2 linked regions of the Armatimonas rosea genome follow. The protein of the gene in region 2 interacts with the protein of the main gene of each other region in a pairwise test. Links are inferred from orthologs where the notes say so. Each region holds a gene or a part of one and is shown on either strand. Other genes may lie near its edges. The genes, in order: HNQ39_RS15420 and abc-f.

Evidence for each region.
Region 1: the proteins of abc-f (region 2) and HNQ39_RS15420 interact in binary tests that used the Escherichia coli proteins (3 or more experiments, as listed by UniProt). The link is inferred for Armatimonas rosea from one-to-one orthologs.

Annotation. Positions count from the first base shown.
Region 1 is NZ_JACHGW010000003.1:80,481-84,202, forward strand. Bases 293-3,701 are described here. They hold HNQ39_RS15420 (2-oxoglutarate dehydrogenase E1 component), read right to left. Parts: upstream 3,337-3,701; coding sequence 493-3,336; downstream 293-492. Other genes in these bases: odhB (2-oxoglutarate dehydrogenase complex dihydrolipoyllysine-residue succinyltransferase), read right to left, coding at 293-491; HNQ39_RS15425 (O-antigen ligase family protein), read right to left, coding at 3,388-3,701. Also shown: more of odhB, read right to left, coding at 1-292; more of HNQ39_RS15425, read right to left, coding at 3,702-3,722. UniProt on the Escherichia coli protein: E1 component of the 2-oxoglutarate dehydrogenase (OGDH) complex which catalyzes the decarboxylation of 2-oxoglutarate, the first step in the conversion of 2-oxoglutarate to succinyl-CoA and CO(2).
Region 2 is NZ_JACHGW010000004.1:423,829-427,060, reverse strand. What follows is about bases 282-3,200. They hold abc-f (ribosomal protection-like ABC-F family protein), read right to left. Parts: upstream 2,755-3,200; coding sequence 808-2,754; downstream 282-807. Other genes in these bases: HNQ39_RS21495 (heparinase II/III domain-containing protein), read left to right, coding at 3,028-3,200; HNQ39_RS21505 (DUF6785 family protein), read left to right, coding at 282-834. In the rest of the region: more of HNQ39_RS21505, read left to right, coding at 1-281; more of HNQ39_RS21495, read left to right, coding at 3,201-3,232. UniProt on the Escherichia coli protein: Genetic data indicate it may be involved in ribosome assembly or function.

The sequences.
Region 1 (3,722 bases), on a different replicon or contig from region 2:
CCCCCGTCCGACGGGGGAGCTGGAGCGGGAGCGGCAACGGGCGGCGCGACTGCCTTGGGCGTCGCAATCTTCGCCTCGACATCGGCCTTGCCAATCTTGCCTGCAGGGCCAGTGCCTGCGACACCGTCGAGGGGGACATTGTTGGCCGCTGCCATCGCTGCCGCAACCGGTGTGGCGTCTGCTCCCGCACTTGGAGGAGCAGGGCTAGCTACGGCTGAGGCTCCCCCACTTGTGGGGGCGGGGGCGGCGGTCGCGCCGGCTTCCAGAACGCCGATTGCTTGGCCCACGGCGACCGTGGCTCCGACCTCGGCGAGGATCTGGGTCAGGACCCCGTCGGCGTCGGCCTCGATCACCTGGTTGACTTTATCCGTCTCCAGCTCAACCAGTGCCTCGCGCGCCTTCACGGCCTCACCCGGCTTCTTCAGCCACTGTGCCACCGTCGCCTCGACGATAGACTCGCCCATCTGGGGGACCACTATTTCAAGCGGCATTCTACTTTGCTCTCTTTCTTGCAGGGACATTGAGGAACGCCTCAGTGGCGATCCGGTGCTGTTCGGTGTTGTGGGTGGTCTGGGAGCCCTCGGCGGGGCTCGCTTCCTCAGGCCGCCCGATGTAGCGTGGCTTGAAGCCCAGGAGCTTCTCCAGGCGAGGCGCGACAAAGGTCCAGGCGCCCATGTTCTGCGGCTCCTCTTGCAGCCAGACCACTTCCTGCACCGACGGGTAGCTGGCGACAAGTGCCTCTAGGTCTTCGCTGGGGAAGGGGTAGAGCTGCTCCACACGGGCAATCGCCACGCCCTCCGCCGCGAGATAGTCCGGCCGCTCGGTGTACTGCGGGGCCGCACCATAGACCAGGTCGTAGTAGACCTTCCCTGAGCAGAGCACCAGGCGTGTCACGTTTTTCTTGCGCCCTGGGTCCCGGGTATCGTCGAGGACCGCCTGGAAGCCGCCCTCGGCAAGCTCGGTGACGGTCGCGGCGGCGCGGGCGTGGCGCAGGAGGCTCTTGGGGGTCATCACCACGAGGGGGCGCGGGTCGGTCTTGAGGGTCGCGGCCTGGCGGCGGAGCAGGTGGAAGTACTGCGCGGCGGTCGAGCAGTTCGCCACCCGCAGGTTGTCGCCCGCACACTGGAGCAGGAAGCGCTCCAGGCGCGCCGATGAGTGCTCGGGGCCGGCGCCTTCGTAGCCGTGGGGCAGGAGCAGGACCACGGTCGGGTTTTGTTCCCACTTGGCCTTGCCGCTGACAATGAACTGGTCGATAATCACCTGCGCGCCATTGACAAAGTCGCCAAACTGCGCCTCCCAGAGCACGAGGGTCCCCTCGGCGTGCACGGAGTAGCCGTACTCAAAGCCCAGTGCCGCGGTCTCAGAGAGGGGTGAGTTGTAGACCGCCAGGGATGCTGTCGCGCCGGGAAGGTGCTGGTGGGCGCAGTAGGTCTTGCCGCTTTGGATATCGTGCCAGACAAGCTGGCGCTGGGTGAAGGTACCGCGCTGCGTGTCCTGGCCGGTCAGGCGGATCGGCGTGCCTTCTTCCAGAATTGATGCGTAGGCCAGCGCCTCGGCGTGGGCCCAGACAATCTTACGCTCGCCATCCAGGGCCGTGCGCCGGCCGCCCAAAAATGCCTTCTCCAGCTTGCTGTCGATCGTGAAGCTCTCGGGGACCGCATTCAGGAAGGCATTGGTTGCGGCGAGGCGCTCGGCGGGAACCGCCGTGGCCACCTGCCAGGGATCGCCCTCGGTGTGGGGGTGGTCCTCGTGCTTGGGGTAGCCGGTCTCCAGCGCGATCGCCTTGGCCTCTTCCAGCCGCTGCCACGCCGCATCGCTGAGCGCCTTGACCTCCGCCTCGGTGAGCAGACCACGCTTCACCAGCTCCTGGCCCCACTTGGCGTAGAGGCGCGAGAACGAGCGAATCTTCTCGTACATCCGGGGCTGGGTGAAGGCGGGCTCTTCCTGCTCGTTATGCCCGAGCCGCCGGTAGCCGACCAGGTCGATCAGGAAGTCTTTTCCGAACTTCTGCCGGTACGCCACGGCCAGTCGGGTCACCGCCAGACACGCCTCGGGATCGTCGGCGTTCACGTGGATAATGGGGATCTCAAAGCCCTTGGCCAGGTCGCTGGCGTACATGGTCGAGCGGCCATCGGTGGGGTTGGTGGTGAAGCCGATCTGGTTGTTGGCGATGATATGGATCGTCCCCCCCACCCGGTAGCCCGAGAGCTGGGAGAGGTTCAGGGTCTCGGCGACCACGCCCTGGCCGGGGAAGGCCGCATCGCCATGGACCTGTACGGCAAGCGATGCCAGGATATCGCGCTTGGGCTGACCGGCACTGTCGCGGCTCTCTTGCGCCGCACGCGCCCGCCCGACCACGGCGGGGTTGACAAACTCCAGGTGGCTGGGGTTGGGAGCCAGTGTCACGGGCATCGAGACCGAGCCGCCGTTCTTGTAGGTCAGCCGGAAGCCCTTGTGGTACTTCACATCGCCCGTGTAGGCATGGGTCTCGCCGCCGGAGCCCTCGAGCGCATCGATGGCGCGGGGGTCGGTGGGGAACTCGGCCAGGATCTGGGCGTAGGGCTTGCCCAGCACATGGGTGAGGACATTGAGACGCCCGCGGTGCGCCATGCCCATCACCAGCTCACGGGTTCCCGCCTTCGCGGCCTCGTGGATGAGGGTGTTGAGCACGGGAACCAGCATGTCGATCCCCTCGATGGAGAAGCGCTTCTGTCCCTTGTAGGGCTGGACGCGCTCCAGAAACTGCTCGAAGCTATCGACCGCCGTGAGCTGCTCCAGAAGCGTCTTACGGTCCTCGTCGGTGATGGTCGCAAAGTAGCGCTGGCTCTCGACCGCCTCGCGGAACCAGTTGCGCTCCTCCGGGATCTGGATGTGGTCGTCTTCGTAGCCCACCGTGCCGGAGTAGACTGCCCGGAGCCGGTTGAGCGCTTCGAGCGCGTTGGCCGCGCCCTCCGCACAAGGACCACCGACCACGCTGGCCGGTAGGGACGCGATATCGGCCTCGGTGAGCCCGTGGTAGCTCAGGGAGAGCTCGGGGTCGCCGGGGGGAGGGTGGATGCCGAGCGGGTCGAGGGTCGCTTCGGAGTGGCCCATCTCTCGGACGAGCCGTGCGATCCTACCCACCCGGACGATCACCTCGACCTGGTTGGCAGTCAGGGGCTCGGGGGCGGGGCTCCCCGTGCTTGGTGGCGCACTCGGGGGGCTATCCGGGGAGAAACCCTGGCTAAAGAAAGCGCGTGTCTCTGCATCGACGGAGGCAGGGTCGCGCTGATATTGTTCGTACAGATCAAGGGCGTACCCGGCGTTGGGGCCATGGAAATCCAGCAGTGTCTTCATTCGTTTACCGATTTATTATTGTACCGCGTCGATGTTCTCGATAGATACAGGTCAAGGGAAGAACTTCTCTAAGCGTGCCAGAGTTTCTGTTTTTTCTTGGCTGCGCTCGGGAAGATGGCTCATCGCGGTCTCAAAAAGGGCGAGCAAGCTGGCGTGCCGCGTGCGCCCCCGCTCCAAGGCTTTGGCCGGATCGGTCTCCACGACATTGTATGCCTGGAGCTGGTAGATTGGTTCCGTGTAGGAGTGGGCGACAATAATATCGGCGCACTTGCCCCAGTCTCCCAGAGCGGCGTAGGCGTAGGCCGGAGCGAGCTCGGTGATCTCGCTGATGGCGCGGTACTTCCCCGCCGGCCCCTCGGAGACCGCGATGAGCTGCTGCCAGGTGG
Region 2 (3,232 bases):
AGTGCCCTGGTCTGCGTGGTGCTGGCCGCGGCCCTGCTCTGGGGCATGGGAACTCCGCCGACAATGGCCCTGCTTGCCGTGGTCGCCTACGCAGGCTACGTGCTAGCGGGGGCACGCGCACGTGCGGAGGCGGGGGGCGTCTGGACCTTCGCGCCGCTTACCTGGACACCGGGCCGTGTCGCCTTCGAGCTCTCCGGGGCACCGCGGCTGGAGCCACGGAGCCTTGCCGCCCTAGGATTGAGCGACTTGGTGCACATCGACATCCGGGGCCAGTCTCTGCCGTATCTCATGGAGGCGCTCAAGCTCACGGATGCGCAGGGGGTCTCGCCGCGGCTCTTGCTCCGTGCGGTCGGGGTGTTCTCGCTCACCGCGCTGGCCTTTGGCTGGCTCTTCTCCCTGCCGCACTTCTACGAGCTGGGGGCGGCCACGGCAAAGAGCAATGTCTATGTGGTCACCAAGACCCAGATTGGGATGAAGGAGATGCACCAGCTCGCCAGCCGGGCACCGGGCTTTGATCGCGCGGGGCTCGGTGGGATGGCCTTTGGGGCGCTCTTCGTGGCCTTGCTGGGGTTTCTGCGGGTGCGCTTTATGGGCTTTCCGCTGCATCCGGTCGGCTATATCCTCGGTACCACCCTGACCATGAACGCGTTCTTCCTCCCGACTCTCTTTGCCTGGCTCGCCAAGACCCTCGCCCTGCGCTACGGCGGGAGTGTCGCGCACAAGACCGCCCTCGGGTTCTTTGTCGGGCTGACCCTGGGCGATATCGGGATTCAGACCTTCTGGACGCTCTTTGGGCGGGTCTTCAACCTACCTATCTACCAGTTCCTCACTTAAGCGCTCCCACTCCGTGAGGGTGGCGGTGAGCTGCTCCTGGGTCTGGGTGTGCTCGGTGGCGAGCGCGACCATATCGCCCTTGCCCGATGCAAGGCTGGCTTCTAGCTCTGCGAGCCGTGCTTCCAGACTCGCGATCTCGGCTTCGGCCTTTTCGAGGGCTGCTTGGGTCTTGGCGCGGGCTTTGTTATTTCCTCCCGCCGCATTTTTGCCTCCCCCGGCTCGCTGGGGCTCGCCACCCCCTCCGGCTTCGCGAAGGGGGGCGTTTTTGGCGGTGGGTGCTGGGGTGGGGTTTTGTAGCTCACGCCAAGCAGCGTAGTTACCCTCGATCAGCTCGGCGCTGCCCTTGCCGGTGAGGCCGAGGGTTTTATTGGTGACCGCATTGAGCAGGTAGCGGTCGTGGCTGACCAAGAAGAGTGTCCCGTTGTAGTCGGTGAGCATCTGGCCGAGGGTCTCGCAGGACTCGATATCCAGGTGGTTCGTGGGCTCGTCGAGGATTAGCAGGTTACACGGCTCTAGCAGCATGCACGCCAGCGCCAGCTTGTTCTTCTCGCCGCCGGAGAGCATCACCACTTTTTTATAGACATCGTCGCCGGTGAACAGAAACCGCGCTAAATAGCTCCGAAGCTGGGTCTCATTCCAGGCCGGGGCCTCGTCGCGCAGGGTATCGAGGACGGTCTTCTCGACATCCAGGGCATCGGTGGCGTGCTGGGAGAAGTAGGCCATGCGGACATTGTGTCCCCACTGAATGCTTCCCGCGGTCGGCTCTTCCTCCCCGAGAAGCAGCTTTACCAGGGTGGTCTTCCCTGCGCCGTTGGGCCCGACAAAGCCGACCCGGTCGCCGCGCTCGACCAGCGCGTTCAGGTCCGAGAAGAGGGTGCGCTCGCCATAGGCCTTGGCGACTCCCGAGAGATTCAGCACCTCGCGCCCGATCCGCCCCGCGTTTTTATCGTCGATTCTGGCCTTGACCCGTGTCGTGTCGTGGCGCACGGCATCGACTTTCTCCATGCGCTCGATCCTGCCTTGGGTCTTGTGGCGGATATTGCTCATGGTGGCATTGGCGCCCATGTTGCGCTTAATCAGGTCATTCAGACGGGCGATCTCTTTTTGCTGCTGGTCGTAGAGGTCCTGCTGGCGCTGGAGCCGCTCCTCTTTCTGCCGCCGGAAGTGGGAGTAGTTGCCCTTGTAGATCGTCAGCTTCTGGAACTCCAGCTCGGCGATACTGTCCACCACGGCATCCAAGAAATATCTATCGTGGCTGACGAGGATCACGGCACCTGTGTACTCTTTCAGGAAGCCCTCCAGCCACTCGACCGCGTTGATATCCAGGTGGTTGGTGGGCTCGTCGAGGATCAGCAGGTCGGGGCGCGTGAGCACGAGCTTTGCCAGTGCGAGGCGGGTCTGCTCGCCGCCGGAGCAGGAGCCGACTTGTTTTTCAAGGGTCTCCGGCCCAAAGCCCAGCCGCATGAGGGTGGCGTCTTTGGTGGACTCGATCTCCCAGCCGCCGCGGGACTCGAACTCATCGAGCGCCTCGGTGTAGTCTTCCAGCGCCTTGCTGAGGGTCTCGTCGTCGGTGGCGGCGCTCATGGCGTGCTCTGCCTCGGAGATACGTGCCTGAACTGCGCGGTAGGGCTCCAGCGCGACCTCGATCTCCTCGGCGATCGTGCGCTCGGGATGGACCGGTGCCTCTTGGCGCAGGTAGCCCATGCGCCGGCCATTGGCGAGGTTGATCTTGGGCGGTGCGTTGCTGCTGGCATCGGCCAGCTCCTGCCCCAGGAGGATCTTGAGCAGGGTCGTCTTGCCCCCACCGTTGCGCCCGATGAGCCCCAGCTTCTGGCCCGCGGAGATGCTAAACGTAATGTCCGAAAAAAGAACGTCCGCCCCAAAGCTCTTGGCGAGGTTAGAGACTGTCAGAATGCTCATGAATCAAAAAAACTCCCGAACATTATCGCCCGACGGTGGGGGATTCGCAAATCGGACATCCCCGGCGTGGCATCCCCCGGCGGACATCCCCCCGGCGGCACCACCGCCGACCCCCTTCGCCTGAAACCCGCGTTCCGCGGGGCGAAGGGGGTTGGGGGCTTCCTTAATCCCCTTCGCGCCGACGAAGGAGGAAAATGGCGAAGGGGGTGGCGAGCGGTGCGAGCCGGGGGATGCCACGCCGGGGGATGCAAACAAGACCAGGTAAAATGCGGCATGAAGCAAGCAAGCACGCGAAGTGTTTTTCTGCCAGCGGCGCTGGTGCGGCGGGCACAGGCCAATGCGGCGAAGTTTCCCTTTGCCAAGGCAATTCGGGACCAGATTGTCGCGGCGGCGCAGCCGTGGCGCTCGCTTACCGACGAGCACCTCTACGGGCTGTTCTTTGGCAACACGATCAAGCGGAGCTGGATGGTCTGGTCCA